DNA from 3 places in the Neobacillus sp. OS1-32 genome. Region 1 is predicted to be linked to each of the others. Evidence: predicted binding sites of a transcription regulator. Region 1 holds the regulator's gene; each other region holds the start of a gene.
The links. Region 1 encodes Rex, which represses fermentation and respiration genes when NADH is low (regulators of the CRP and FNR family bind a similar motif). Its sites were predicted from a motif close to TTGTGAAATATTTCACAA; they were not measured.
Positions count from the first base shown of each region.

Region 2: the regulator Rex is predicted to act here: its motif matches at 1,856-1,873, upstream of RCG24_RS17505 (TIGR04190 family B12-binding domain/radical SAM domain protein).
Region 3: the regulator Rex is predicted to act here: its motif matches at 4,883-4,900, upstream of adhE (bifunctional acetaldehyde-CoA/alcohol dehydrogenase).

Region 1 is NZ_CP133263.1:2,991,258-3,001,314, reverse strand. It holds rRNA gene rrf (5S ribosomal RNA) at 175-291, shown strand; tRNA gene RCG24_RS14850 (tRNA-Met) at 461-534, shown strand; tRNA gene RCG24_RS14845 (tRNA-Asp) at 538-614, shown strand; gene tsaE (tRNA (adenosine(37)-N6)-threonylcarbamoyltransferase complex ATPase subunit type 1 TsaE) at 781-1,236, shown strand; gene tsaB (tRNA (adenosine(37)-N6)-threonylcarbamoyltransferase complex dimerization subunit type 1 TsaB) at 1,233-1,940, shown strand; gene rimI (ribosomal protein S18-alanine N-acetyltransferase) at 1,951-2,400, shown strand; gene tsaD (tRNA (adenosine(37)-N6)-threonylcarbamoyltransferase complex transferase subunit TsaD) at 2,397-3,413, shown strand; gene RCG24_RS14820 (ABC-F family ATP-binding cassette domain-containing protein) at 3,886-5,805, opposite strand; gene moaC (cyclic pyranopterin monophosphate synthase MoaC) at 5,965-6,459, shown strand; gene RCG24_RS14810 (redox-sensing transcriptional repressor Rex) at 6,505-7,161, shown strand; gene RCG24_RS14805 (YhbD family protein) at 7,455-8,078, shown strand; gene RCG24_RS14800 (cytoplasmic protein) at 8,084-8,662, shown strand; gene RCG24_RS14795 (YdiK family protein) at 8,792-8,992, opposite strand; gene RCG24_RS14790 (CPBP family intramembrane glutamic endopeptidase) at 8,989-9,708, opposite strand.
Region 2 is NZ_CP133263.1:3,522,868-3,532,924, reverse strand. It holds gene RCG24_RS17515 (PRK06851 family protein) at 1-1,032, opposite strand, end outside; gene ybaK (Cys-tRNA(Pro) deacylase) at 1,141-1,617, opposite strand; gene RCG24_RS17505 (TIGR04190 family B12-binding domain/radical SAM domain protein) at 1,910-3,718, shown strand; gene RCG24_RS17500 (ABC transporter ATP-binding protein) at 3,895-4,602, opposite strand; gene RCG24_RS17495 (ABC transporter ATP-binding protein) at 4,603-5,382, opposite strand; gene RCG24_RS17490 (branched-chain amino acid ABC transporter permease) at 5,357-6,331, opposite strand; gene RCG24_RS17485 (branched-chain amino acid ABC transporter permease) at 6,347-7,228, opposite strand; gene RCG24_RS17480 (ABC transporter substrate-binding protein) at 7,375-8,562, opposite strand; gene RCG24_RS17475 (MFS transporter) at 8,868-10,057, opposite strand, start outside.
Region 3 is NZ_CP133263.1:1,022,981-1,033,037, forward strand. It holds gene RCG24_RS05240 (cation-translocating P-type ATPase) at 1-1,157, opposite strand, end outside; gene RCG24_RS05245 (universal stress protein) at 1,420-1,854, shown strand; gene RCG24_RS05250 (VanW family protein) at 2,127-3,110, shown strand; gene RCG24_RS05255 (IS4 family transposase) at 3,608-4,723, shown strand; gene adhE (bifunctional acetaldehyde-CoA/alcohol dehydrogenase) at 4,924-7,527, shown strand; partial or broken gene RCG24_RS05265 (PaaI family thioesterase) at 7,714-8,200, shown strand; gene RCG24_RS05270 (hypothetical protein) at 8,331-8,723, shown strand; gene RCG24_RS05275 (TetR/AcrR family transcriptional regulator) at 8,751-9,650, opposite strand; gene RCG24_RS05280 (DHA2 family efflux MFS transporter permease subunit) at 9,858-10,057, shown strand, end outside.

The DNA.
Region 1 (10,057 bases):
AAGACCGAAAGACACTAGTTGCTGGACGCTGGAGCTAGACATGAATCAGAAAGCGAACTCGTTCTTCAATGGAACTTCTTCTGTATTATCTAGTTTTGAGGGAATGAAAAAATTTAGATTTCCCCTTGAAAAATTTCAAAAAGACATTATAATAAAATAGTGTCAGCTAAATAGTCCGGCGGTGATGGCGAGAAGGTCACACCCGTTCCCATACCGAACACGGAAGTTAAGCTTCTCAGCGCCGATGGTAGTTGGGGCACGCGCCCCTGTGAGAGTAGGACGCTGCCGGGCTGTTTTAATAAAACAATATTTTTCTATTATCGCGGGGTGGAGCAACGAGCGTTGCTTCAATGAATAAACTCCGAGTTGTCCCGACGCATTAGCTCCTCTGAATAAGCTGGTAGAGGAAGGGACAGTCCTTATGCATGGGGCATAGGAAAATTTTATATCTTATTATTATCGCGGGGTGGAGCAGTCCGGTAGCTCGTCGGGCTCATAACCCGAAGGTCGCAGGTTCAAATCCTGCCCCCGCAATCTGGTCTGGTAGTTCAGCTGGTTAGAATGCCTGCCTGTCACGCAGGAGGTCGCGGGTTCGAGTCCCGTCCAGACCGCCATCTTCAAAAAATAGTCAGCACGAAACGATGTTTCGGCTTTTTTTATGTTCGCTAACTAAAAGACTACATATCAAATACGTTCCCTTAGGAAACATCCTAAGGTTTTTTTGTATAAAAATAAGGTAAAATGAAGATAAAGATCTTTTACAGTAAAATAGGTGATTAGATGGCCCAGTATGAACTAAAAACAAATAATTCAGAGGAAACCAGTGAATTTGCAGAAAGAATTGCCGCCCATTTGCAGCCGGGTGATGTGATTGCCCTTGAAGGCGATTTAGGGGCAGGCAAAACTACTTTTACAAAAGGTATTGCTAAAGGTTTGGATATTAAGAGGACTGTTAACAGCCCCACTTTTACCATTATAAAAGAGTATCAGGGGAGGCTCCCTTTATATCATATGGATGTCTATCGGGTAGAAGATTCATTGGAGGATTTGGGATTTGATGAATACTTTGAAGGTCATGGTGTCACTGTAGTGGAATGGGCCCATGTCATCAAAGAGCAGCTGCCTAATGAGCTGTTAACGGTTTATTTATATCATCATGAAGGCGAACAGCGAACCATCGTCCTCATTCCCAAAGGCCGAAGATATGAGCAATTATGTAAGGAGATTTTTCAATGACGATTTTAGCGATCGATACTTCCAATAATCCGTTGGGGGTAGCGCTTTTACAGGAAGATCAAGTAATTGGTGAATATATTACCAATTTAAAAAAGAATCACTCCATTCGGATCATGCCGGCGATTCAGACACTCATGGAGGATTGTGAAAAGCAGCCGACAGATTTGACAAAAATTGTGGTCGCCAAGGGTCCAGGCTCTTATACTGGAGTAAGAATTGGCGTAACCATTGCGAAAACATTAGCGTGGTCGTTAAATATTCCTCTTGTCGGCATTTCCAGCCTGGAGGTATTGGCAGCCGCGCCGGCAAGACGCTTTGAAGGCTATGTGTCACCTATATTTGACGCTAGAAGGGGACAAGTCTATACAGGGTTGTACCGTTTTGAAAATGGTAGACTTACCACCGTTGAACCAGATCAGTTAGCAATGGCTGTAGATTGGGCACCCAAATTAGCGCAACTAGGCCAAGCTGTTTTGTTTGTCGGTAATGATGTGCCGCTTCATCGCAAGGTATTTGAAGAAAGATTGGGGTCAAAGGCGATTTTTGCAAATCCAACTGAACAAAATCCCCGTCCTGCTGAGCTAGCATGGTTAGGAAAAGATAAGCCGGGTGAGGATGTGCATACTTTTGTGCCTAACTATATTCGCTTAGCGGAGGCCGAAGCAAAGTGGCTGGAGAAACAAGGAAAAACTTTAAATGGATAGGAAATGAGAAATGGACGATTCATATGTATTTCGCTATATGCGAGAAGATGATATTGACCAGGTTTTAGAGGTGGAACATGCTTCTTTCACGCTGCCGTGGAGCAGGGAGGCTTTTTATAATGAATTACACAATAACCAATTTGCGGTTTACATTGTCATTGAACATGACAAAAGGGTAGTTGGTTACTGCGGAGCATGGATGATTGTGGATGAAGCACATGTGACGAATGTTGCCATCCTCCCGGAATATCGCGGAAAAAAACTTGGTGACGCGATGATGCGCTATTTAATGGAACTTGCCCGTCTTAAAGGAGTCCGGACAATGACACTGGAAGTGAGGGTGACGAATCATATCGCTCAATCGCTGTATCGAAAAATGGGATTCCAAAATGGCGGCATTCGGAAAAATTATTATTCGGATAATCAAGAAGACGCCTTAGTAATGTGGGTGAACGTATGAAAAAGGATTTGTTAATTTTAGGAATTGAAACAAGCTGCGATGAAACGGCAGCGGCGATTACAAAGAATGGCCGCGAAATTATCGCGAACGTTGTAGCATCGCAAATTGAAAGCCATAAACGCTTTGGAGGGGTTGTCCCGGAGATTGCCTCCAGACATCATGTTGAACAAATAACGATTGTGATCGAAGCGGCGCTTAAGCAGGCAAATGTCACAATGTCAGAAATTGATGCAATTGCTGTTACTGAAGGCCCGGGTTTGGTAGGTGCTCTCTTAATAGGGGTTAATGCGGCGAAAGCGCTGGCCTTTGCGCATCAAAAACCGCTTGTGCCAGTCCATCATATTGCCGGGCATATTTATGCCAATCGGCTGGTAACAGAACTGCAGTTTCCACTCTTAGCCCTGGTCGTCTCAGGGGGACATACAGAGCTGGTCTATATGAAGGAACATGGTCATTTTGAGGTGATTGGGGAAACGCGCGATGACGCTGCCGGCGAGGCCTATGACAAGGTAGCCCGGGTATTAAATATGCCGTATCCTGGGGGTCCGCATATTGATCGCTTGGCTCACGAAGGCAGCCCGGTGATTGATTTGCCACGGCCCTGGCTTGAAGGCTCTTATGACTTTAGCTTCAGCGGGTTAAAATCAGCTGTTATTAACACTGTCCACAATGCTGAGCAGCGCGGTGAAGCGATTGCCCCAGAGGATTTAGCTGCGAGCTTTCAGGCAAGTGTAGTCGATGTCTTAGTGAAAAAAACCGTCGATGCCGTTGCGGAATATGGAGTAAAACAGGTGTTAGTAGCCGGTGGGGTGGCCGCAAACAAAGGTCTTAGAAGTGCTTTAGAGGAAGCCTTTTCCGGCTTGGATGTGGAATTAGTGATACCGCCGTTATCATTTTGTACCGATAATGCTGCCATGATTGCGGCAGCCGGCAGTGTAATGTTTGAAAAAGGAGTCAGAGCGGATTTGTCTCTTAATGCGATTCCTGGACTTGAAATTGAGATATTTAATTAAAACTGGGCCCTCCTTTTTTTGGAGGGTTATTTTTTTAGCTAATAAGGAGGTATAAAATTTTCCTAAATTTTATACCTCCTTATGTCGCATAAATTCAACTACGCCTCTGCCTTCGTCCTTAAGGACTCGCCAGTCGACGAGTTTTCATTTAACCAATCGTTTAATTAAAACTGGCTAATGTGCCCTTAATTAAACGATTGATTAAATTGGAGAAAAACATAAAAAATGTGGATAAGTCGCTTATGTAATAATCCAATTGTGGGTAATTCATTTAATAATTGTGGATAATGTGGATAAAAACAGATATTTTTGTGGATAATGTGGAAAAGTTAAATCATGTTTATGAGTTAGCTATTCTTCATGTGGATAAAATTGTGGAAAAGATATTTTGAAGGTTACAGCATAATTTTTTATCATTAAAAAAAGCTGCCATACCAGAAAAGGCGGGTTCGGCAGCCGTCAAATAGATAAGTTATTCCGCCAGCTCAGCCCATTCATCCATTAACTGATCAAGCTGGGCCTTTGTCTTTTCATTGCTTTGGGTAATCTCCATTACCTTTTGATGATCCTGAAAAATCTTAGGATCGCATAAAAGCTGTTCATACTCTTGAATTTGCGCTTCCAATTCTTCAATTCGCTGTTCAATTTCTTCCAGCTTGCGTTTCCGCTGACGTTCCAGCTTCTTACTTTCCTTATCTTGTTGATAACTTACTTTTTCTGAACGGTCAGCAGCGGCAGCCTTTTTCTCGAGAGAGGCAAGCTCAATAGCAGCGAGTTCTTCCTGTTCCAATTTCTTCTCGACGTAATAATCATAATCTCCAAGAAACTCAGTGCTCCCCTCGCGGCTCAGCTCAATCACCTTCGTTGCAATCCGATTGATAAAATATCTGTCATGGGAAACAAATAAAAGTGTCCCTGGATAGTCGATTAAGGCATTTTCAAGGACTTCTTTGCTATCAAGATCAAGATGGTTTGTTGGTTCATCCAAGATTAGCAGATTGGCTTTTTCCATCATCAGCTTTGCTAAGGCCAGCCGTGCTTTTTCACCACCGCTCAGCGATGAGACAGTTTTTAATACATCATCACCAGAAAAAAGAAAATTTCCAAGCACAGTGCGGATTTCCTTTTCTGGTTTAAGTGGGTATTCATCCCAAAGTTCGTTTAAGACCCGTTTGTTGGAAGTCAAGTTTGCCTGCTCCTGGTCATAATAACCAATCAATAAATTGGACCCATATAAAATTTCTCCGCCAAGCGGTTTTAGCTTTTTAATAATCGTCTTAAGCAGAGTGGACTTACCGATGCCGTTTGGGCCGACCAAAGCAATGCTGTCACCCCTAAATACGCGGAAAGAAATGTTCTCCGATACTTTCTCGCCATCATAACCGACTGCAAGGGAATTTACCGCTAATACATCGTTGCCGCTTTGCTTTTCAATGTCAAATGAAAAATTGGCAGACTTTTCATCACCTAACGGACGGTCGATAACTTCCATTTTCTCTAGCCTTTTCCTCCGGCTTTGCGCCCGTTTCGTCGTTGTCGCCCGGGCGATATTGCGCTGGATAAAATCTTGCAGGGCAGCGATTTCTTGCTGCTGTTTTTCATATAGCTTCATGTCACGTTCAAAATTGGCTGCCTTCTGTTCTAAATAAGCACTATAATTGCCGCTAAACCGTTGGATGCGGTTGCGCGATAATTCGTACACCTGAGTGACCACTTTGTCCAAGAAATAGCGGTCGTGCGAAACAATTAAAATGGCCCCATCATACCCTTGTAAATATTGTTCAAGCCAGGAGAGCGTTTCGATATCCAGATGGTTGGTGGGCTCGTCCAATATTAAAATGTCCGGTTTCGTCAGCAGTAACTTACCTAACGCAAGCCGTGTTTTTTGACCGCCACTGAGGCTTGAGATCATCAATGAATGGTCATGAAAATTGAGTCCATGCAGCACGGAGCGAATATCCGCTTCAAATTGATAGCCGCCAAGTTCTTTAAACTGGACCTGTAAATGGTCATATTCATGAATAATTCGTTCGTACTTTGCCTGATGGTTAAAAATATCAGGATCAGCCATTTGCTCCTCAAGCTTGCGTAAAGATTTTTCCATCTTTCGAAGTGCTTCGAAGACACTCAACATTTCCTCCCAGATGGAAAAATTGGATTCCAAACCGGTATTCTGGGCTAAATAGCCGATTGTTACCTCTTTCGGCTTGATGATCTCGCCGCCATCATAAGACAGATGTCCAGCAATAATTTTCAATAATGTCGATTTACCTGCCCCGTTCCGGCCGACGAGGGCGACGCGGTCCCGAGTTTGTAATTCTAGCTTTATATTCGATAAAATAAGGTCAGCACCATAATATTTTTGTAATTGATTAACTTGCAGTAAAATCATGTTCATTCACCTCTATACTTACAAATAGTGTACCTTATTCCCGAAAGGGCGGCAATACGAGCAAAAAAGCCGTAATTGGATAAAAAAATATACCGTTAGTTCAAAGTTTCACACACATCGACAAAAAAATATAGTATCATTTGGGAGGAGGTATTTATAATGGCTGAGTTTACTCATTTTAATGAAGAAGGAAGAGCAAAGATGGTGGACGTCAGCAATAAGCCGAAAACAGTCCGCACTGCTTTTGCTCATTCCAGCATTACCGTAAGTGAAGAAATTTACCAAAAAATAACGCATCATGAAATGAAAAAAGGCGATGTCTTGGCAGTTGCTCAAGTTGCTGCGGTAATGGCGGCCAAGAAAACCTGGGAGATCATTCCGATGTGCCACCCTATTCCGTTAACAGGGATAAATATTAGTTTTTCCTGGGAGCAAATTCAATTAAAACAATACCAGTTACATATTGCCGTATCTGTGAAAACAATCGGTAGCACGGGAGTTGAGATGGAAGCGTTAACAGCAGCCTCTGCGTGTGCTTTAACGGTCTATGACATGTGTAAAGCAGTGGATAAGGGTATGGTAATCGGACCAACTTATTTAGTGGAAAAAACCGGCGGTAAAAGTGGTGACTATAAAAGAACCGACCTGATTTGAACATGCAGCAATGGAGCTAATACTTGAAGCGGGGTGAAGGAGAGAATGTCGAATGAAACGACGAAGATTCCACAGGCAACAGCAAAGCGGCTACCGTTATATTATCGGTTTTTAAAAAATCTGCATTCTTCTGGTAAACAAAGGGTGTCGTCAGCAGAGTTAAGTGAAGCAGTGAAGGTTGATTCAGCTACAATTCGCAGGGATTTTTCCTATTTTGGTGCCCTCGGGAAAAAAGGATATGGCTATAATGTAAATTATTTATTATCCTTTTTTCGGAAAACTCTGGACCAGGATGAATTAACGAAAGTAGCCCTAATTGGTGTGGGTAATTTAGGAACTGCCTTTTTAAATTATAATTTTATGAAAAATAATAATACCAAAATCACCTGCGCCTTCGATGTTGACCCTGGAAAGGTTGGAACATTAATTGGTGATGTTCCAGTTTTTGCGATGGATGATTTAGAAAAACATTTAAACGAAGAAGAGATTTCGGTGGTTATTTTAACAGTACCGGCTCAGGTTGCCCAATTGATTACGGACCGTCTTGGCAACACGAATGTAAAGGGGATCCTGAACTTTACCCCGGCAAGATTAAATGTCGCCAAATCGATTCGCGTACATCACATTGACCTCGCAGTTGAACTGCAATCACTGGTGTACTTTTTGAAGCATTATCCGAATGTCGACGAAACCGAAGAATAGGAGAAAAAGCTTTTCTGATGATGATCAGGGAAGCTTTTTTTAATTGTCTAAGTGAAAGCATGGTGTCAGGCACTGCAACAGGTACATGAGGCCATGCGTTTATTTATTGATGGGATAGCAGAAAAGACAAAAAGGGAGGATCGTAGTTTGAAGCTGTCCGGAAGGGGACGATGATTTGGTGATAGCTGTGCGGGATAATTGGCAATCAGCCCTATTTTCCAAAAAACAGAAAATAAAATTTTACAGCATAACAATGTTATGTTACACTGTAAAATAGAAAGGGGTTATCGAAAATGAGCGAGGAGTTAATTTCCAAAAAGGACTTATTGAGTTTAACCGGAATTTCGTATGGGCAGTTATACCGCTGGAAACGGAAGGATCTTATACCAGAGGAATGGTTTATCCGTAAATCAACATTTACAGGTCAAGAAACCTTTTTTCCCAAGGAAAGGATATTGGAACGGATTGAAAAAATTCAAACAATGAAGGAGAATTTGTCGCTGGATGAATTGGCAGATCTGTTATCACCAAATGTAACGGAAATTATTTTAACAAAGGATGAACTTATAAAACGTAACATTGTTTCAGAGACGGTTATGAATATTTACCAAGAAAGTGAGAGTGGCCATTTTCAGTTTGATTTTTCGAGGATTCTTGAGGCAAATGTATTGGAAAAACTGCTGCAATCAGGGGAGATCAATTTAGACGAAGGAAAAATGCTGCTTCAGCTTTTAAAGCTAAACCGCCCGCTAATTGAACAAAAACATGGGGAAATCGTCATCACGAGAAAGCTGGGGGTGTCCTCCTGTTTGCTGCTGATTAATGCTGAAAGTTTTCATTTTGAGTCTGGGACAAAGGTAGTTGCCAAGCTCTCGCTGTTAACCTGCATAGAGGAACTAAAGGCAAAATTATTTTAAATGTCGTGAAAAAACTGGAAATATCGGGTCATGCGGCGATTGGCGGCAGAGTAAAAGCTGAAGAAGTAAGGGTCAAGGGCATCTTGAAGGTGGCCAAGGACTGTGAAACGGAAATTTTTAAAGCAGAATCACAATTTATCATTGGTGGTTTGTTAAACGCAGAGCATATTGAGATTCAAATTTATGGTGAGTGTACAGCTAAGGAAATTGGCTGCCAAACGATTAAGGTCAAATATGAGTCATTCCATTCAAGCGGCGGCTTTGAGATTAAAGGCCTATTAACCGCTGAAACTATTAATATTGTCTTAAGGTTCGGAAGCAGTAAGGCTGAAGAAATCGGCGGCGGGAAAATTACTGTGAAACGGAAGAAAAACTCGTTGTTCCCGTTCGGAAAAGAGACTGGATCACTACAGACCAAAGTAATCGAAGGCGATGACATTTACCTGGAAAATACAACAGCGGACATTGTCAGAGGCAATAAAATAAAAATTGGCCCAGGCTGTATCATTGGAACGGTTGAATACAGGACGGACTTTCAACAAGACCCTGACTCAACAGTCAAAACGGTGTCAGGCACCAAGTAATTTTTCATATGTCCAGCTCGAGCGTCGAGCAACAAATGGCCGACCCGCTTCTACCTGCGTTAAGGAGCGGCCCTTGGTGATACGCTGCTTAACGGTTGCTTCCACATTTCTTGGTGCTTGACATGATACTTATTTTTTCAATTGATCCCTGAATTTGAAGTGAAAGGTGATCATTTTTAATCCTGACCCAATATCGAAGGTAGCCAAAATGACTAATAGATAGCTGAAAAAGCCCCAGCCGTTGGTCTGTACTTCCGTAATGGCAAAGTAGGTGAAAAGGGCGCCTAATAAAAAATAAATCAGGCCGGAAAACAAAGGTGAACGTCTCATAAAAATCCTCCGATAAAGTTTTGAATGGACTCAAGATCACGCTGCAATCTTTCAATATCATCGCGATAAACAGTTTGGACTAATACAACCAAAGTGTTCATCATTACATGTGCAAAGATTGGCACGATAATCCGATTGGTTTTAACATATAGGAACGCAAACGTCAGGCCCATTGCCGAATAAAGGATAATATGCTCAGGCTCCATATGCGCCAAAGCAAAGATAACCGAGCTGATAAGTGCTGAAATAATAAAATTAAAACGCCGATAAAGACTGCCAAAGATAATTTTGCGAAAGACAATTTCCTCTAAAATCGGGCCAATGATGCTTGTTACAATCATTGCCTGTGGAAAAATATCGATGATGTTCAGGATTTGCTGCGTATTTTCGGACCCCATATGAATCCCCAGCAGTTGCTCAATAATCGCAGCGGCATATTGCGAAAACAGTGCCAGGAAAAAGCCAGAAACCGCCCATATTATCGAGTGACCAATAGAACTGCCTTGGCCTGTCCCCTTTGGACCACGAGCATGGCTGTCTTTTCTTAAAATAAATAAAATAATGATCAGCGCAAGGGTAAAGCTGATGATGAGCCAAATAGGCAGCGCCATAACCCGGTCGATCTTCAATCCCCTGACAAGCAAAGGCATTCCAATGATGCCCGAAAACTGCATCGCGATATATACAATTAAGATAATCCAATATTCCTTCTTCAAAAATATAGTCTCCTTTATTATTCCTAAATCACGTTTTTTGCATCACTCTGTACTATTTTACCTTTAAAAATCATCCCATTCAATTTTGAGAACTCTTGGATAATTTTTATGTATAGAAAAGGAGGAATTTACCATACTTTATAAGGTGGAAAAAAGGATTTGATTGGTTAGATTTTTGGGGCTGTATAGTTCATCAATTAAAATACGGTTCACGAAAAAACACTCATATTTTTCTTTAAAATTTTGTGCATCAGACTTGCAAAAGACTTTTAGATTCATTATTATAATAATTGTGTTAGCACTCATTGATGTCGAGTGCTAATAATTGATTGAAAACACATATTTGAGG
Region 2 (10,057 bases), 530 kb from region 1:
AAAGTCCATGGCGGCAACATAGATGGCTTCGAGTTCGTCATGAAGTTCTTTGGCTTTGGCGAGGTATGAGGTGGCCTCGGCCATTTTCCTTTTATATTGCGCGGAGATTTTGCTGATAATGTCGGCAAAAATATCGTCGGTTCCCGGCTCGATCAAAATTTCGTACATATCGATAATTTCATCGCCATCGCGGCTCGGAAAATATTCATGGGGGGCGGTGCTGTCAAAAATGGCAATGCCTAATTCCCGGAAAATCAGCATATCCAAGCTGTTCGGATCAAAGCCGCAATGATAAATTTCCACATCGATGCCGCGCTCCTCGGCTGCAGCTGCCAGCTTTTTCAGCAGGGTGGATTTCCCTGAACCGGGACGTCCCTTTATAAAGTAACGCTTGGGGATGTCTTCGGTTAAGTTCGGGACAAAATCCACTGCTCCCATTGGAGTCGCTGCCCCTAAAAAGCGGTGACGGACATCGGATGGTTTATTCAGCTTCATTTTTCCAAAAAACGACTCGATTAATTTGTTCGTCAACTGATCCGCTTTTTGAAAGTCCATACTGTTAATATAGATTTTTTCCCAATCATCATGCACTTCTAACGCCTGTTTAAAGGTCGCATAAGCCTGTTCAAACGACTCGCTGATTTGCTTGCTCAGCTTTTCAATTGCCTTTTTCCGGGCGGCAAGTGCCTTGGCATCCCAGGCTTCGCCTAAATTAATGTACTCTTCCACGGCCCCCGGTGCTTTCGGCTCAATCACATGCGGTGCAGTGCCGTCAACAATACCGACCTTTAGTGCAGGAATCAGCACCCCATCAATCGAGTTATTATCGGAGGAGCAATGTAATAATTCAATATCATAGCCCTTTTCCAGCCACTCTTTAGCGATGTTTTTCATCAGCGAGGACTTTCCCGTTCCCGGCCCGCCTTTTAAAATAAAGATCCGATTCAACCCTTGAAGATTGGAATCATACAAATTGTGGAAGCCTCTGGCTGTATTACCGCCTGCAAAATAATTTTTGATTTTTCCTGGCATTCGTCGACACTCCCTTTGTTAACAAATATCTGCACAGATGAGAACCTCAATGATTTTTCACCCTATCTTATGCAGGAGTTTCTTATAGGTGAATGCCCAGAAAATTTTTCATTTCGTCAAATTAACAATTTCCGCTCCGGTGATTTCCTTCAGTTGACCGGGCCCCAGCACCACCTGCATGCCGATTTTTCCGGCGCTGACAACGATCGAGTCGAGCGGCAGGCAGCTTTCATCAATAAAGGTGCGGTACTGTTTCTTCATCCCGATCGGTGAACAGCCGCCGCGGATATAGCCGGTCCATTTTTGAATATCCTTGACCGGCACCATTTCCATGTTTTTCTCACCAGCTGCTTTGGCAGCCTTTTTCAAATCCAATTCCTCCGCCACCGGAATGACAAACACATAAATATTCCTGCTTGCCCCTTGGGCGACGAGCGTTTTATAGACCTCTTTTGGATCCTTGCCAATTTTTGCAGCCACAGAAATCCCATCAATTTTTTCATCCTTATGATCATATATCAGGACCTCATAGCTGATTTTGTGTGTATCGAGCAGCCGCATTGCGTTAGTTTTTGCATGTGCCATTTTGCCTCATCCTTTTGTTCAAAAAATTACTTTCTATTATAGCAGTATTTTGCCGGCCCCTTCTAGTCATACAAGAACCAGCCGAATCCCCGGCAAATTTCCACAAATTCACCGCTATTTTGTCACCCATTTGTCACTTTATCAAACAATGATTATAGTAAACTTATATTAATTGGAATCAAGGACCATTTTTCCCAACGAAGTTACAGTTATTAACCTGTAAATAGTTGATTCCTATTTGTGAAAGGCGTCACAAGTGGATTATTCATAATATATAGGAGTGTTGTTACAAATGAGCTATGATTTAGTACTGCTGCATGCGCCAAGTGTCTACGACTTTCGGAAAAGTTCTGTACTGGCTGGTCCGATCAGCGATGTCGTGCCGTCATCGCCAGTATTTGAAATGTATCCGATCGGACTAACAAGCATCGCAGATTATTTGGAGCGGTACGGACTGCGGGTAAAAATTATTAATATCGCCAACCGGATGCTGATGAGCCGGGATTTCAATGTCGAAAAAAAATTAAAAAACATCAAGACCCGGGCATTCGGGATTGACCTCCACTGGCTGCCGCATGCGCACGGCAGCATCGAGCTGGCAAAAATCGTGAAACAACTGCATCCTGAGACACCGATTATTTTTGGCGGCTTATCCGCCACTTACTACCATAAAGACTTAATCGAGTATCCGTTTATCGACTTTGTCATGCGCGGCGATTCAACGGAAAAGCTGATGCTGTTGTTGATGAATAAATTAGAAATGGGCAACACCTATTATGCCGATATTCCCAATTTAACCTGGAAGAAGGGCGGTCAAATCGGCTATAATCCGTTGACCTACGTACCTAAGGACCTGGATGATATCGATATTCCTGGCTACCGCTACACGATCCGCTCGGTGTTTAAATACCGCAACATCCTTGATCCGCTGCCATACAATGGCTGGCTGCACTATCCCAACACCGCGCTGTTAACCGCGCGCGGCTGTACCCAGAACTGCCTGATCTGCGGCGGTTCGCGAGAGGCCTATCAGCAAAACTGCCAGCGGCAATCACTGGCCTTGCGGTCACCGGAGAAACTTGCCAGTGACATTCAGTTTATTTCCCGGTTTAGCCGGGCACCAATTTTCATTCTTCATGACTTACGGCAGGGGGGCCGCAAGTATGTCGAAGAGTTTTTCAGCCGGGTCAAACAGCTTCATTTGAAAAATGAAATTGTGTTTGAATTATTCCAGTACGCGGATGAGGACTATTTCAGACTGATCGAAGACAGCGTGCCAAAATACAGCATTGAAATCACCCTGGAAACACATGATGAGAACATTCGCCGCTATAACGGGAAATTCAGCTGTACAAATGCCAAAGTGATCGAAACCTTGAATTTCGCTTTAAAGCATAACTGTAAAAAAATTGATCTGTTCTTCATGGTCGGAATCCCGCGGCAGACGTACGAAAGTGCGATCGCCAATATTGATTTCTGTGAAAAAATACACCTTGCCTGCCACGAGGACCGGCGAATCTATTACTTTATCGCTCCGCTCGCGCCGTTTTTGGACCCGGCGAGCCCGGCGTTTGAGCATCCGGAAATGTACGGCTACAAAAAGCTGTGCCATAGCTTGGAGGACCACCGCAAGGCGATTACCCAGCCGTCATGGAAGCATATGCTAAGCTATGAAACAAATGAAATGACCCGTGATGATATCGTCAATGCGACGTATGAAGCGGCGGCAAAGCTGAACGAATTTAAACGAAACTATCAGCTGATTGACCAAGCCAGCTACGAAGAAATTCAATGGAAAATCGCCAAATCACAGGAATACATTGAAAAAATCGACCACATTCTCGTGCTCCCCGAGGCCGACCAGGCAGGAGCACTGGCAGAGCTACGCAAGGAAATCGAACAGCTCAACAACTACAGCATTTGCGGTAAAAATGAACTGAAATGGGAAGTACAGAAGAATTACGCCAACATCTTTTCACTGACAATGGTTGGCTTGGAGCAACTTTTACAAGAATATGCCAATAAAATTCAATCCCAGCTGCACCAGGAGCAGCGCCATCAATTTAAGCTGAAACCAGAACAGCGGAAGGCCAAACTGTAAAAAAGAAAACTCGCCGATTGGCGAGCCTTTAAGGCAGAGGCGCAGTTCGCCCAAAGGTTTTGGGCTGCGGTGTCTTTGCTCACGAAGCTTTCCATTGTGTGCTTATACCCAATAGGAAAGTTAATGCTTTCCTTTTCGGCTAAAAAAAGGTATCGGAGAGAATCCCGATACCTTTTTCAATGTCCGCCCAAATAAGCTTTCCTGATTTGATCACTCTCACCCAGCTCTGCCGCGGTTCCGGCAGCAACAATTTTTCCAGTCTCAATGACATACGCACGGTTGGCAATCGATAAGGCCATATTGGCGTTTTGCTCAACCAAAAGAATCGTGGTACCCGTTTGATTGATTTCTTCAATGATGCGAAAAATCGTTTTAACCAAGAGCGGTGCCAGACCCATTGACGGTTCGTCCAATAGCAGCAGCCGTGGCCGTGCCATCAACGCCCGGCCCATTGCCAGCATTTGCTGCTCACCGCCTGACAATGTCCCTGATAGCTGTTTGCGGCGTTCCTGGAGGCGCGGGAACAACTGATACACCTTTTCAAAATCCTCGCGAATGCCGTTTTTATCTTTACGCAAATAAGCGCCTAACTCCAGGTTTTCCTCGACCGACATATTGGCAAACACACGGCGGCCTTCAGGGACGTGGGAAATCCCGCGCTTGACAATTAACTGTGGCACTTTCCCGGCGACATGCTCGTCCTCAAGCAAAATCTCCCCGCTCTTCGGCTTTAATAAACCGGAGATCGTCTTTAACAGGGTACTTTTTCCGGCACCGTTCGCACCAATCAAGGTCACAATTTCACCGGGATGGATCTCGAGAGTTACTCCTTTCAATGCATGGATATTGCCATAATAAACATTGATATCATTCACTTTCAGCATTTAAGAGACCTCCTCGCCGAGATAGGCTTCGATGACTTTTGGATTGTTTCGGATTTCTACCGGCGTGCCTTGCGCAATCAACTGGCCGTGGTCGAGGACATAGATTCGCTCACAAACCCCCATGACTAGGTTCATATCGTGCTCAATCAATAAAATCGTTAAATCAAACTTCTCGCGGATCAAGGCGATTAAATTCATCAGTTCCTCTGTTTCCTGCGGGTTCATCCCGGCCGCAGGTTCATCGAGAAGCAACAGCTTCGGCCCTGCCGCCAGCGCCCGGGCAATTTCCAGGCGGCGCTGCTGTCCGTAGGGCAGGTTCTTCGCCTGCTCATACAGCACATCATCCAAATTAAAAATTTTTAAAAAGTCGATGGCCTTTTCCTCCATTTCGCGCTCACCGGCAAAATGGGATGGGAGGCGGAGAATCGAGCTGACAATGGAATGCTTCGCCTGCGTGTGATAAGCAATCTTGACATTGTCAAGCACAGACAAGTCATTGAACAATCGAATGTTTTGGAACGTCCGGCTGATCCCTTTTTTGGTAATTTTATGGGGAGCCATACCGTTTAATTTTTCCCCGTCAAGCAAAATGCTGCCTTCCGTCGGCACATAGACGCCAGTTAACAGGTTGAAAAAAGTCGTCTTCCCGGCACCGTTTGGCCCAATCAAACCGACCAATTCGCCTTTAAGGAGCTCAAGGTTGACTTCAGAAACGGCCTTCAGTCCGCCAAATCGAATCCCAGCATTGTCTACTTTAAGCAATGGTTTGTTTGTTGACATCTTGAGAACCTCCTTTAGCGCCTTTGCCGATTTTTAAGAGGTCGGTAAATTCTTTCGTACCCATTAATCCTTGTGGACGGAACAGCATCATCACAATCAGCACAAGGCTGTAAATGAGCATCCGAACCTCAGGATAATTGGATAGGAATGTGGAAATAATTGTTAACAAAATTGCCGCGATAACCGAACCGGACATGCTGCCCAAGCCGCCGAGAACGACCAAAATCAAAATATCAAAGGACTTTAAAAAGCCGAAGTTGGCTGGCTGAATAATATAAAAATTATGAGCATGCAGCGCACCGGCAACGCCGGCAAAAAACGCACCGATGACAAACGCCATTACTTTATAATACGTCGTATTAATCCCCATCGCATCGGCGGCAATTTCATTCTCACGAATCGAGAGGCAGGCCCTTCCATGGGTAGAATTGGTAAAGTTTATAATCACGACAATGGTAATCAGGACACACGCCATTAACCACGGCCATGTTGTCAGGTGAGACACCGTCATTCCACTGGCGCCGCCGACATAATCAATATTTAAGAAAACAATTTTCATAATCTCGCCGAAACCGAGCGTGGCAATCGCCAAATAGTCACCGCGCAAACGTAACGTCGGAATCCCGATCACCAGCCCGGCAAACGCCGCTGCAATCCCGCCGACAAGCAAGGCTAATGGAAACGGCAACGCCAATTTCATCGTGATAATCGCCGACGCATAGGCACCGACGGCAAGGAAGCCGGCATGTCCAATCGAAAACTGCCCGGTAATGCCGATGATTAAATGCAAGCTGACTGCTAGAATAATATTAATCCCAATTGAAAACAGCGTGTTAACATAAAATGAATTTAACGTTCCTCCGGTAATAAGGAATTGAATCACAACGGAAAAAATAATGGCTAAAACGATTGAGAGCCAAAAACCTTTTACATGTTTCATTGATTTCATCGCTTAAGCCACCCCCTAGACCTTTTCCCTGACATTTTTTCCAAATAATCCGGCAGGACGGAAAATTAAAATCACAATTAATACGACAAACGCCACTCCATCACGCCATAGCGAGAAACCTGCGGCGCTGACGAGCGCTTCAATCACACCCAACAATAAACCGCCGACCATCGCCCCCGGGATAATTCCGATTCCGCCTAAAACGGCGGCAACAAAAGCCTTTAACCCCGGGATGATCCCCATCAACGGTTCGATTTTTGTATAGTAAATCCCAAACACAACGCCGGCTGCCCCGGCAAGCGCCGAGCCAATCGCAAACGTTGCGGAAATGGTATTATCGACATTAATGCCCATCAATCTTGCGGCATCCTGATCATGGGAAACAGCCCGCATCGCCTTGCCGATTTTTGTTTTATGGACAATATATTGCAGTAAAATCATTAACACAATCGCAACGCCCAGAATTAACAACGACTGGCCGCTGATACTGACGCCAAAAAGATCAATACTCTTGAGCGGAACTATCCCGTCTGGATAAGCTTCCGGCTGTGCTCCGCGGATATAAATCGTGCCATATTCAATAAACAGCGAAACCCCAATCGCCGTAATTAAAGCGGCAATCCTGGTCGCGTTTCGCAGCGGTTTATAAGCAATCCGCTCAATCAGGACACCGAACAGGGCACAGGCCGCCATTGAAACAAGCAATGCTGGAAAAATACCTAAATCCATAACTGTAATCGAATAAAAACCGATAAATGCGCCGACCATGAAGACATCCCCATGGGCGAAGTTGATGAGCTTGACGATTCCGTATACCATTGTATAACCGAGAGCAATTAGTGCATAAATACTTCCTAAGGAAATGCCGTTTACCAGCTGCTGTATAAGTTGTTCCATGAAAGCAACTCCCTTTCTAAAGGGAATAGGGAACATCGACATGCTCCCTATTCATTTAAAAATTATAAATTTGTCTAGCTCCAGTCCCTAGCGACTAGCGTCCAACCTTGGCCGTACGTCGCTAAACGGTAACTTCCGCTTTTCTTTTATGGATTAACTTTTGTTTTGAATTTTTGTTCGCCGTTTACATATTCCAGAATAACAGCAGATTTGATTGGGTTGTGCTTATCGTCAAGTTTCATTTTTCCGGTTACCAGGTCAAGGCCGTCCGTTTCAGCAAGTGCCTTTTGAATTTTCTCCGGATCGGCGCTGCCGGCACGCTTAATGGCATCGGCAATAAAGTAAGCGGAGTCATAACCTAAAGCATTAAAGGCATCAGGAGACTTGTCGCTGTATTTTGCCTTAAAGGCTTTCACAAACTCTTGTACCTTTGGATCAGAATCGCCAGAAGAATAGTGGTTGGTAATAAATGTATTGTTTAATGCTGCTTTTCCAGCAAGTTTAATCAGCTTCGGAGAATCCCAGCCGTCAGCCCCCATCATTGGTGCGGTAATGCCTAACTCACGAGCTTGTTTCACGATTAGACCAACTTCTTCGTAATAACCTGGAATAAAGACGAATTCAGGTTTTGCCCCTTTAATATTGGTTAACTGTGCATGGAAGTCAGTATCCTTAGCAACATAAGCTTCTTCCTTGACAATTTTTCCGCCATCCTTTGTGAATAATTCTTTAAAGGATGCCGCTAAGCCTTTCGAATAGTCGCTGGAGCTGTCGATGAAAATAGCAGCTGTCTTAACCTTTAACTCATTAAGCGCAAAGTTTGCTGCTACCGTCCCTTGGAATGGATCGATGAAGCAGGTACGAAAGACGAAATCATTCAGCTTGCCGTTTTTAAATGTTACATCCTCTGCCGTTCCGGTCGGTGTTAACAGCGGTACTTTATTGCTTTGGGCAATTTCAATCTGTGCTTTTGTATTTCCGCTTGTAGCTGCCCCGATGATCGCTGCAACTTTATCCTGGCTGGTTAACTTCGTTGCCCCGGTAATCGCCTCCGGTGCATCAGACTTGTTGTCATACGGAACAAGCTTCAGTTTTTTGCCGTTGACACCTTCTTTGTTGATTTCTTCAAACGCTAATTCGATCCCCTCTTTAATCGACTGGCCGTAAGAAGCAACCCCGCCGGATAACTCAAGGTTCGCACCGATTTTAATCTCGCCGCCCTTGTCCGCTTCTTTGCTATCTCCTCCACCGCTTGTACTAGAGTTACAACCTGCCATTACCCCTGCCGCTAGCATCAATGATGCAAAAATGCCGGCTACCTTTTTCTTTCTCATTGTTTTACCCCCATTTTTTAATATTTTCCCAAGTTAGTAATCGAAGTCTTGGCAAAAAAGATAATATTCTGAAAACATTGTACATAATAATTTTACGTTCGTCTAGTATTAATATTTGTTTTTTTGAAATAATTTAAAAAATGCCAACAGTCTGGATTATTATTGATTCTATCGCTTTACTCAGTTAAAAACTAAAAACAATATATTTTTATAAATAGGATAAAAATATTTTGTCTAAATATGATTTTTTTTGAATAAATAGGAAAAAAGAGACTCCCATAAAAAGGAATCCCTTCAAAATAACATTAAATGAGGTCCTGCTGCTTCGTTTCTTTTCCCAAAATAAACACGGCTAGTGCTCCGATCAAGATGGAAACACAGAAAATAGTGAAAATCATGGCCACAGAAATCTTTTGGGCAACGAGATAGCCGACCAATAATGGACCCAGCACTCCGCCAATTCGTCCGACGGCCGCTGCCATGCCGGCGCCAGTTCCTCGAATCAGCGTTGGATATTGCTCAGGGGTATAGGCATACAGCCCGCCCCAGGCACCAAGGTTGAAAAATGATAACAGGATTCCTGATGTCATTAACAACGCTGTTGAATCGGCCGTCCCAAAAAAGTAGGCACTCACCGCCGTCCCAATGAGATAAACAATCAGGACAAACTTACGGCCAAATTTTTCAATAAACCAAGCCGCGGTAAAATAGCCTGGCAGCTGTGCCAATGTCATGATCAGCACGTACTCAAAGCTTTTAATTAAACTGAAGCCTTTCATCACCATCACACTTGGAAGCCAGAGGAACATGCCATAGTAAGAAAACACGACACAGAACCAGACAATCCATAGCATTGCCGTCTGCCTTACATGCTGTTTCGACCATATTTTTGCGAGATTTTCAAACACAGAAACCGTCTTTTTGGCTTGGGCGGCAGCGAATTTTGGTGAATCCGGCAACCCGAGCCGCAGGTAAATGACATAAAGTGCAGGCAAGGCACTAATAATCAAGGCAGTCTGCCAGCCGTAAGCCGGAATCACAAAATAGGAAATAACCGCTGCAACCAGCCAGCCTACGGCCCAAAAGCTTTCCAACAGGACAACCGTGCTGCCGCGTTTCTCCACCGGAACACTTTCCGAGACAAGCGTTGAGGCCACCGGAAGCTCGCCGCCCAAGCCGGCGCCAATAATAAACCGGAGTACTAAAAAGATAGCCAAACTGCTCGTAAACGCAGAGGCGCCGCTCGCAAGTGAAAAAAGTAACAAAGTAATCATAAACACAGTTTTGCGGCCAACTTTGTCGGCCATTAAACCAAAGACAAGCGCGCCGACAGCCATGCCAATGGAGTTGACGCTGCCAATCCAGCCCATCTGCCCCGGGGTTAACTGCCATTCTGCCTGCAGCGCCGCAATAATAAAGCTTAGCATCCCGACATCCATGGCATCAAACATCCAGGCCGTCCCGGCAATACCAAGCAGCTTACGGCTGGAAATAC
Region 3 (10,057 bases), 2.0 Mb from region 1:
TCTGTCGGGTCGCCCGATTGTTCCGCTGTTGTCACAACGGCATCATTACATAAAACAAGCGCTTCGAAAAACAACTTTTCATATTGGTTTTCTAGTTTTAATGAAGCCAGCGGGGCATAGGTTCCATTGACAAAAACATCTGTTACCGTCATTTTATTTTGTGTCAGCGTCCCTGTTTTATCAGAACAAATCACGCTGACAGCACCAAGTGTTTCAACAGCGGGCAGCTTTCGGACAATCGCGCGCCGCTTGATCATCCGCTGAACGCCAAGTGCCAGGACAATCGTAACAATCGCCGGCAGGCCTTCGGGAATCGCAGCAACAGCTAGGCTGACAGCAATTAAAAACATATCAAGGGCTACCCTTCCTTGGAAGAAGCCAATCAGAAAAATAACGAGGGAGATAAGGACAGCGCCAATCCCGAGAATTTTCCCCAGCTCTGCTAATTTAACCTGTAATGGCGTCATTTCCTGCTTTTGATCTCCAAGGAGGGCGGCAATTTTTCCAATTTCGGTGTTCATTCCGGTATTGACGACAATGCCAATACCACGGCCGTAAGCAGACAGGGTCGACATAAATGCCATGTTGTGCTGGTCGGCTATTGGCACCTTTTCCTCCGCTGCCTGCCAGTCTGCATCCTTGTCCACAGGTACTGATTCCCCGGTAAGCGATGATTCTTCAATTTTTAAATTAGCCGTTTCAATTAAGCGTATATCAGCAGGGATAAACCGTCCTGCATCGATCACCACGATATCGCCGGGCACAAGCTGTTCCGAAGGGATTTCTTGCACGACTCCATCACGCTTGACGATTGCTTTTGGAGTGGCCAATTTTTTCAGTTCTTCGAGAGCTTTTTCTGCCTTGGTTTCCTGAATAACCCCGATTACTGAATTCAGCAGGATGACGAGTACAATGATGGCTGCATCGCTGTACTCACCAATAAATAGCGAAATAAGTGCAGCGGCAATTAAAATATAAATGAGCATGCTGTTAATTTGTGAGAAAAACAGTTTCCAAATCGCTGTCTTTTTGTGATCACGGAATTCGTTGGGACCAAATTGTTCTAATCGTTTCTCGGCTTCACTGCTCGACAGACCCGCACCAGGATCGACGCCCATTTCAGTGATAACCTCCGTCACTTTTTTTGAATGCCACATCACCAATGCCTCCTTTCAATAGTCATAAAAATGGAAATTCCCTCTAGTTTAATTAAACCATAGGAACTAGTTTCTGACTAAAGAAGCGGGATAAAGTCATAAATTATTCGAAATCTTCCAATTGGTGAAATGTTAAAATGAAACGGAGTAATAGTTTGTAATAAAAAAAGGAATTTTGGTTCTTCTTGGCGAAATAAGCATTATCAGGATCTTTTGAAAATATATAAAAGGTTTTTTTGCTTTCAAAAAGGAGGTTTTAAAATTGTCAGAGAAGATCTTAGTGGCTGTGGATGGTTCAATCAATTCTGTTGAAGCATTGAAGGAAGCTGAACATTTGGCGGTCGCCTTTCAAAGCAAGCTTTTTCTAGTAAATGTCCAGCCTTCGTTCAATATGATTCATACGAAATTATTTATCAGTGAAAAACTAATCAAAGAATATCAGCAGGAGTTATTTGAAAATGCAACAAAGCCAGCGGTTGATTATTTAAAATCAAAAAATATTGACTATGAACTGCTGATGAGAATCGGCGACCCTGTCCAGCAAATCTGCAAGCTAGCAAAAGAACTGGCAGTAACGCATATTGTCATTGGTACACGGGGGATGGGACCTGTAAAAGGGGTGGTTTTAGGCAGTGTCTCTAATGGCATTCTTCACGAAGCGAAAGTTCCAGTATTAATTGTTCCTCCCCAAAAATAATCCCATCTACTAATCGGTCACTTGGCCGATTTTTTTTTAGCTAATAAAGGGACAGCTTCGACATTTTCAGCCTACTATAATAGTCTCAGATTAATAGCAATGTTTGGTTAATTTGTTTGTCATTCATTCTGCATTTATTCAGATTAGCGAATGGAAAATATCGGGCTGTTATTTTGTCATTTTTATATTCCGATAAGAATATGATGTTTTGGCTGGAAACAATTGTATAGTTCAAACAGCTCATAAAAGAATAAGAGGAGAGAAGCAGTGAAATGGGAAAGGGGAAATGGGCGGTTTCAATTTTACTATCCGGGAGTTTATTAGGACTTGTCGGTTGTTCTGTAAAGGAGGCGGCCGAAAAAGTAACGAAACCAACCAAGCAAGTTGAAACTCGGGCTCCAGAGGAACAAAAGCAGGAAGAAGAACCAAAGACGGTTGTCGTCAATGTCATTGATCCGAACACCCAAAAAGTAATCAAGACCATTTTACCGGCGGAGCTGGGATTTGAGACCAATCCAGCCGCCTATAAGAGAGAACTCGAAAAATGGGCGAGGGAGCTGGCGCGGGGAACAGATACAAAACCGGGATATGACCAAAGGATGGTGCTGGATCAGGTCAAACATGGCAAGATCATCAAAGGAAAGCCGCAAGTCATATTAGAAGAGAAGGAATTAGTGGAACGCATATTGACAGCATCGGTAACCGGCGGCGACGTGGAACTCCCGATTTATGTCAAGGAAAGCGGTTATAATCCTGAAGAGATTGCCAGTTTAGACGATGTTGTTCTGGCATCGTATACCACCTATTTTAACAGCGGTGTCGCCGGGCGGGCTAGAAATATTGAACTGTCAGCCCGTTCGATAAATAATATTATTGTCGGAGACGGGGATTATTTTTCATTTAATACAACGGTAGGTCCTAGTGATGCGGCTCATGGGTATCAGAAGGCCAAGGAAATTGTTAACAAAAAAATGGTCGATGGCATTGGCGGAGGAATTTGCCAAACATCTTCGACATTGTTTAATGCCGTTGATAAAGTCGGGGTTAGTTATATAGAAAGGCATCATCACTCCTTATCCGTCGGCTATGTGCCTGCTGGCCGTGATGCCACCGTTTCATATGGCGGTAAAGATTTTCGCTTTCAAAATACCACCGGTGTTCCGTTTTTAATTAAAACAATCTACCAACAGGGGAAATTGACTGTGCAGATCAGAACATCTGCCAAATATCAGCAGCTATACGCCAAAGGGAATTAGTGGTGATCGATCATTCTAAAGAATGGCCAATATTATCAGAAGGGTGAATGATAAAAAATTTTTTCAAACAAATTGAAGCGAAAGCGTCGTTAAAGGGCGCTTTCACATTATTTTCTGGTCATTTCCCAGCCGTTTTCATCACAGCTGGCACCACCAGCCTTCTAGAAAGTTACTCAATGGAATGTAAAGCGCTTTACATTAAAATGGTTACTAACGTTAACAATCTATATACATTTTTATCAAAGTTTGTTCAATATTTCACAATCTTTTTTTGCTGTACAAATGTTATGATGATATCAGAAATAGTTGAAATACTTCTTAGCAAGCTAACAGCTATTTTTTAAGTTTATATGTGATCACTAGTGTTGCATTAATTTAATTTCACTATTAGGAATACTCGAAATGTTCAATTTTATTATTCTCTGCAAAGAAAAAGTCCTTTATAATGGATAGGTCAGGTGGTAATCCGTCCAAATCCAATATAAAAGGACTAGCTCATGGACAAGATTACACGAAAAACTTCATTTGGACAATGGTTTTCACCAATAAATCTTCAATTATTTGAGGAACAGGTGAAAACGATGAAATTAGATTACTATACAAAGAAATTAACGACGGAGTCGTTCCTAAAATTACTTCTTTTTGCGCAGCTACAAGAAGTGGAAAGCCTTCATGCGCTTGGAGATTACCTTTTCGATGATCAGCTTCAAAAGGAAATTGACCTTGATTCTATTAGTATTTCTCAGCTGTCACGCCGTTTAAATGGGATGAATCCTGATCTATTCCAAAGGCTTTTTCTTGATTTGGTGTCCCAAATTCATGTCAAAACACATTACACAAAACTTGTGATGCCATTAAAAATCATCGATTCAAGTACCTTGCCACTCAATTTGACGAATCATAAATGGGCAAAATTCCGCAAAACAAAGGCTGGAGTAAAACTGCATTTGCGGCTTGTATTTATGGAAAAAGGCACTTCTTACCCGGAAAAAGCCGTTATGACTACGGCAAAAGAACATGATCGTGGCCAGCTTGAAATCATGGTAGATGACAAAGAATGCATGTATGTGTTCGACCGTGGTTACTTAGATTACGAACGTTTTGACCGCATGACCGATGATGGTTACTTTTTTCTTTCAAGGTTACGTAAGAACGCTGTTATACGGGAAGTTTACAACTTTAAACTACCGGAAAATTCTTCTGTTTTATCGGACCAAATGGTGTTGATTGGAACCACACAAAATCGTGCTGAAAATTATTTTCGACTGATAAAAGTTCTGGATTCAAAAGGAAATGAACTCCATTTAATCACCAACCGTTTCGATTTGGAAGCTGATGAAATTTCAGAGATGTACAAATCACGCTGGGCCATTGAATTATTTTTCAAATGGATTAAACAGCACCTCAGCATAAAAAAGTTTTACGGTCAAAGCGAATGGGCGATTCAGAATCAAGTGTTCATTGCACTCATTGTTTTTTGCCTACATGTTCTAGCGCAAATTGAATTAAAAAGTAGTCGAAAAATCCTACAAATTAGCCGATATTTAAGGGCTGCACTATGGAAACCGGCGCATATTTGGCTTCGAAAGATTGAAGGAAAAGCTGTTCCTTAATAAGCAAATTTGTTGTCGTCCCACAGGTCTTCAGGTTTAACTGTAAATAAATTTCCAAATGGACAGAGCCACCTTTAAATGGGTATTTATCTTTTTGGTCCTAAAAGGGTGAAATATTTTAACTGAAAATTCCGATACTTTTTATGCAACACTAGTGATATGTGATATTTTTTACAAACTTTTTATTGGGAGTGATCATAATGGCTGTCAAAGAAAAAGAAGTTAAACAAATGCAAAATGTACCGGAAATGATTGATCAGTTGGTAAACAATGGCCTTCAAGCTTTAGAGAAATTACGGCAGATTGATCAAGAAATGATTGATGAAATTGTCAAACAAATGGCTTTAGCCGGCCTTGATCAGCATATGCAGCTGGCAAAATTAGCTGTTGAAGAAACAAAGCGCGGTGTTTATGAAGACAAAATCATAAAAAATATGTTTGCAACAGAATATATCTATCACAATATTAAATACGATAAAACAGCAGGAGTTATCAACGAAAATGAACTAGAAGGAATCATTGAAATTGCCGAACCAGTTGGCGTGATTGCCGGCGTTACTCCAGTCACGAACCCAACTTCAACGACGATGTTTAAAGCGTTAATTTCACTTAAGACGAGAAATCCGATCATTTTTGCCTTTCATCCATCGGCACAAAAATGCAGCAGCGAAGCGGCACGTGTATTAAGAGACGCCGCTATCAAAGCAGGGGCACCAGAACACTGCATTCAATGGATTGAAACACCATCACTGGAGGCAACCCAAACTTTAATGAACCATGATAAAATCTCGTTGATTTTAGCAACCGGCGGCGCAGGAATGGTCAAATCGGCCTATAGTTCCGGAAAACCTGCACTTGGCGTCGGACCAGGGAATGTTCCTTGTTATATTGAAAAAACAGCTAATCTTAAACAGGCAGTCAATGACTTAATTTTATCAAAAACCTTTGACAACGGGATGATTTGTGCCTCTGAACAAGCCGTTATTATTGATAAAGAAATCTATAAAGAAGTAAAAGCCGAAATGATTGCCAATAAATGCTACTTCTTAAATGAAGACGAAAAGAAACTGGTCGAAAAATTGGTTATCAATGAACAAACATGTGCGGTTAATGCCAAAATTGTTGGGATGCCGGCTGCCAAAATCGCTGAAATGGCAGGAGTAACTGTACCAGAAGGAACAAAAATTTTAGTGGCTGAGTTAGCGGGGGTTGGACCGCAATATCCGCTATCAAGAGAAAAACTAAGCCCGGTTTTAGCTTGTTATAAGGTTAACAGCTTTGCAGAAGGTCTAAAAAGAGCAGAGGAAATGCTGGAATTTGGCGGCCTGGGCCACTCTGCGGTGATTCATACCACCAATGATGAGGCGATCAAAGAGTTTGGTCTTAGAATGAAGGCCGGCCGGATTATTGTCAACGCGCCATCTTCTCAAGGGGCAATTGGCGATATTTATAACGCTTATCTTCCTTCCTTAACACTTGGCTGTGGTACGTATGGCGGCAACTCTGTATCAACAAATGTAGGGGCAATCCATTTAATCAATGTGAAAAAGGTGGCAAAGCGTAGCGTGAATATGCAATGGTTTAAGGTTCCGCCAAAAATTTATTTTGAAAAGAATTCAATTCAATACCTAGCTAAAATGCCGAACATCTCGAAAGCATTTATTGTGACCGATCCATTCATGGTGAAGCTTGGCTATGTGGATAAAGTCCTATACTATTTACGGAAACGCCCGGACTATGTCCATTGTGAGATCTTTTCGGAAGTTGAGCCGGATCCATCGATTGAAACGGTGATGAAGGGTGCCGATATGATGGCTAAATTCCAGCCGGATGTGATTATTGCCCTTGGAGGCGGCTCAGCAATGGATGCGGCGAAAGGAATGTGGCTGTTCTTTGAAAACCCGGATGCCGATTTCTTTGGCTTAAAGCAAAAGTTTTTAGACATCCGCAAACGGATTGTGAAATACCCACATTTAGGTGAAAGGGCACAATTTGTGGCGATCCCGACAACCTCAGGTACCGGTTCAGAAGTAACTTCGTTCGCGGTTATCACCGATAAAGAGGCAAACGTAAAATATCCGTTGGCTGATTATGAATTAACGCCGGATGTCGCAATTATTGATCCACAATTTGTCATGTCCGTGCCAAAACAGGTAACGGCAGATACAGGTTTGGACGTCTTAACACATGCGATCGAAGCTTATGTATCCTGCATGGCCAACGACTATACCGACGGACTGGCGATGAAAGCCATTCAGCTGGTATTTGAATATCTTCCAAGAGCCTATCGGAATGGAAACGACGAAGAAGCTCGGGAAAAAATGCATAATGCTTCTACAATTGCCGGAATGGCGTTTGCGAATGCCTTTTTAGGAATCAACCACAGCCTAGCACATAAGTTAGGTGCTGAGTTCCATATCGCTCATGGCCGTGCCAATGCAGTATTGCTGCCGCATGTGATCCGGTATAATGCGACTAAGCCGGAGAAGTTTGCTGCTTTTCCTAAGTATAATCATTTCGTCGCCGACAAGCGCTATGCAGAGATTGCCAGAACACTTGGCTTACCAGCAAGAACAACGGAGGAGGGCGTGGAAAGTTTAATTCAAGCGGTTATTCGCCTCGCAAAAGAGCTAAACATTCCTATGAGTTTGGAAGCCAATAATATTGATAAAGAAGAATTCGAGAGAAAAGTGGATTACTTAGCGGACCGTGCCTTCGAAGACCAATGCACTACCGCCAATCCAAAACTGCCGCTCGTCACTGAATTAGCAGAACTATACCGCCTCGCTTATAAAGGAGTCTAATGGAAAAGGTGTCAGGCCTTCGGTGCCTGACACCTTTTTTAGGCTGACGTCAGATTTTCCAAGTTTCAAACACAAATCATCGGTATCAGGCGTTGGCTATTTTATAGTTATTGACCACTCGTTTTTCTGAATGTTATGATTTAAAAGAAAAAATAGCAAGCGTTTTCAGATAATGGGGGGAAACTAATGGTAGAAAAAGTGGTATATGCAATTCAGAGATGAATATCCTGATGATTTTGCCTGGTGTTATGGCTGTGGACGGTTAAATGAGGCCGGACATCATTTTCGCACAGGCTGGCAGGGGGACAAAACGGTCACGATTTATTCACCAAAACCGGAACACCATGCTTTGCCCGGGTTCGTCTACGGTGGATTAATTGCTTCTTTCATCGATTGTCATGGCACCGGGTCAGCCTCGCTGGCACTGCATCGTAAAAATGGACATGAACCGGGAGATGGGGTGGAACCACCACGATTTGTCACGGCTTCTTTACATGTGAATTTTTTAAAGCCGACCCCTAATGGGGTTCCGCTGAAGGCAATTGGAACGGTGCAAGAAATTCATCCCAAAAAGTTTAAGGTCATGGCTGAAGTCTTCGCACAAGATACGCTTTGTGCCACCGGAGAGGTCGTCGCGGTTCTAATGCCCAGCACTTTTTTAAAAAAAGAATAAAAAACGAAAAAAATCCTCTTGACAATGGACAGATCAAGGGGATTTTTTTGCATCAAAAATTTCCATTTATGAAACAAAACTCCACTCTAGTTCGTCTATATAAATGAGATATGGTATTGGGGGAGTTTTAATGGGACGCATGAAGAAATTTCTGCTGACAAGCTTTATAGCTATCATACTAATTTGTGGGATTATCGTTAGCAGCTACGGTACAACGATTTTTCAGGAAGGGAATCCAATTCCGTTGCTTGTTTCCGTTACGAAGCTCCATTTCACAAATTGTGAGTATGTAGAGTTTGCCAAGACGGAAAAACGGATTCGCTTTATATCGATTAATAAAATGAACGATCAATACAAAATGGTTAAAACTTGGATGAGTTCAAAAGGCTGGGATTATAAAGAAAAAATGGGCTCCGGGCTAATCTTTACGAAAAATGGTGAGGATGCAGTTGTGGAGGTAAGACCCTATACGAGCAATTATTTTGTCTGGGAGATTCAAAAGCCATCATTTGGTAATACATAGAAAATGACCCCTATCCTCTGACAGGGGTCATTTGGCGTCAATTTGGTCAAAATACTCTTGAACCAAGATACTTAGTTCCTGAAGTTCTACCTGGACTTTTTTATCCTCCACCGTCTGCAATGTTTGGAGAACGCTGTCAATGAGAAATTTCCGTGGATTTTTAGCATCCAATAATTCCTCTTCAATAAAATCCAATAAATCTCCATAATTGAGCTGCTGATTGTTTTGCTGATGTAAGATATTTTTTACAATAAAAAGCTGGTGCAAAAGCTTTTTCCTAAAAGAACGAACATGGCGATTGCAGTCCGGCAGCCAACGCTCCAAGGCTTGAACAGGTATTAACCGTTCCTCCGATTGCACTATTTCGTTTACCATATGAACCAAACGATTTACGGTATAGCGGACGACTTGGCTAATATTGGCATCGGACTCATAAGCCAATTGGTAAAACTTGATATTTTCTCGGAGCATTCCCATAAACATGATGGCACAATCGAGTAGATACTGTCTTTTGTCGATGCCAAAAATATCAGTCAACCGATGATAAATCCAGCGAATATTTTGGATTTTACGCTCTTCGATGGTCCGCTTTAACTCATCATCTTTAGAGATCATTACTTCTTCGAATAGCGTAATTATTTTATTTTTTCGATTTGTCTTTAATTGCATTTCAACTTGTTTAATAAAAATCTCGATGTCTGCGGGATCTTGGCCAATTAATAAATCATTCCGTATTTTCTCCAATTCTGAATCAGTCATTTTAAAAATGGCTGTTAATAATTCGCTTTTTGAGGAAAAGTAATTATAAAAAGTCCCCTTGGAGATCCCGCTGTATTCCAAAATATCCTGAATAGAAGTGGACTGAAATCCTTTATCAATAAACAACTGATGGGCCATTTTTACCACATGTTGTTTGCGGTCATTCATAAACAATCACCTTGACATCATATTATACCAATTGTACAAATTTATAGTACCTTATTTTTGGTAACCTGACAAATCAATAATCATGAAGATTTTTTTATTGCAAAAATTGAACAGTGAGTTTATTATAGGTAATTATGAAACAGAGGTATAAAAAAATGAACAACTAGTTTAAAGGGAGGAATTTACTTGGAACAAACCGATAGACCGATGAGTCGCCCTCCATATGGTATCATTGCTGTCCTTATGGTTGGGGCATTCATTGCCTTTTTAAATAATACTTTATTAAACATCGCACTGCCTTCGATTATGAGGGACTTAAAAGTTGAACCAACAACTGTTCAGTGGTTAACAACTGGGTTTATGTTGGTAAACGGCATATTAATTCCGACGACTGCTCATTTAATTCA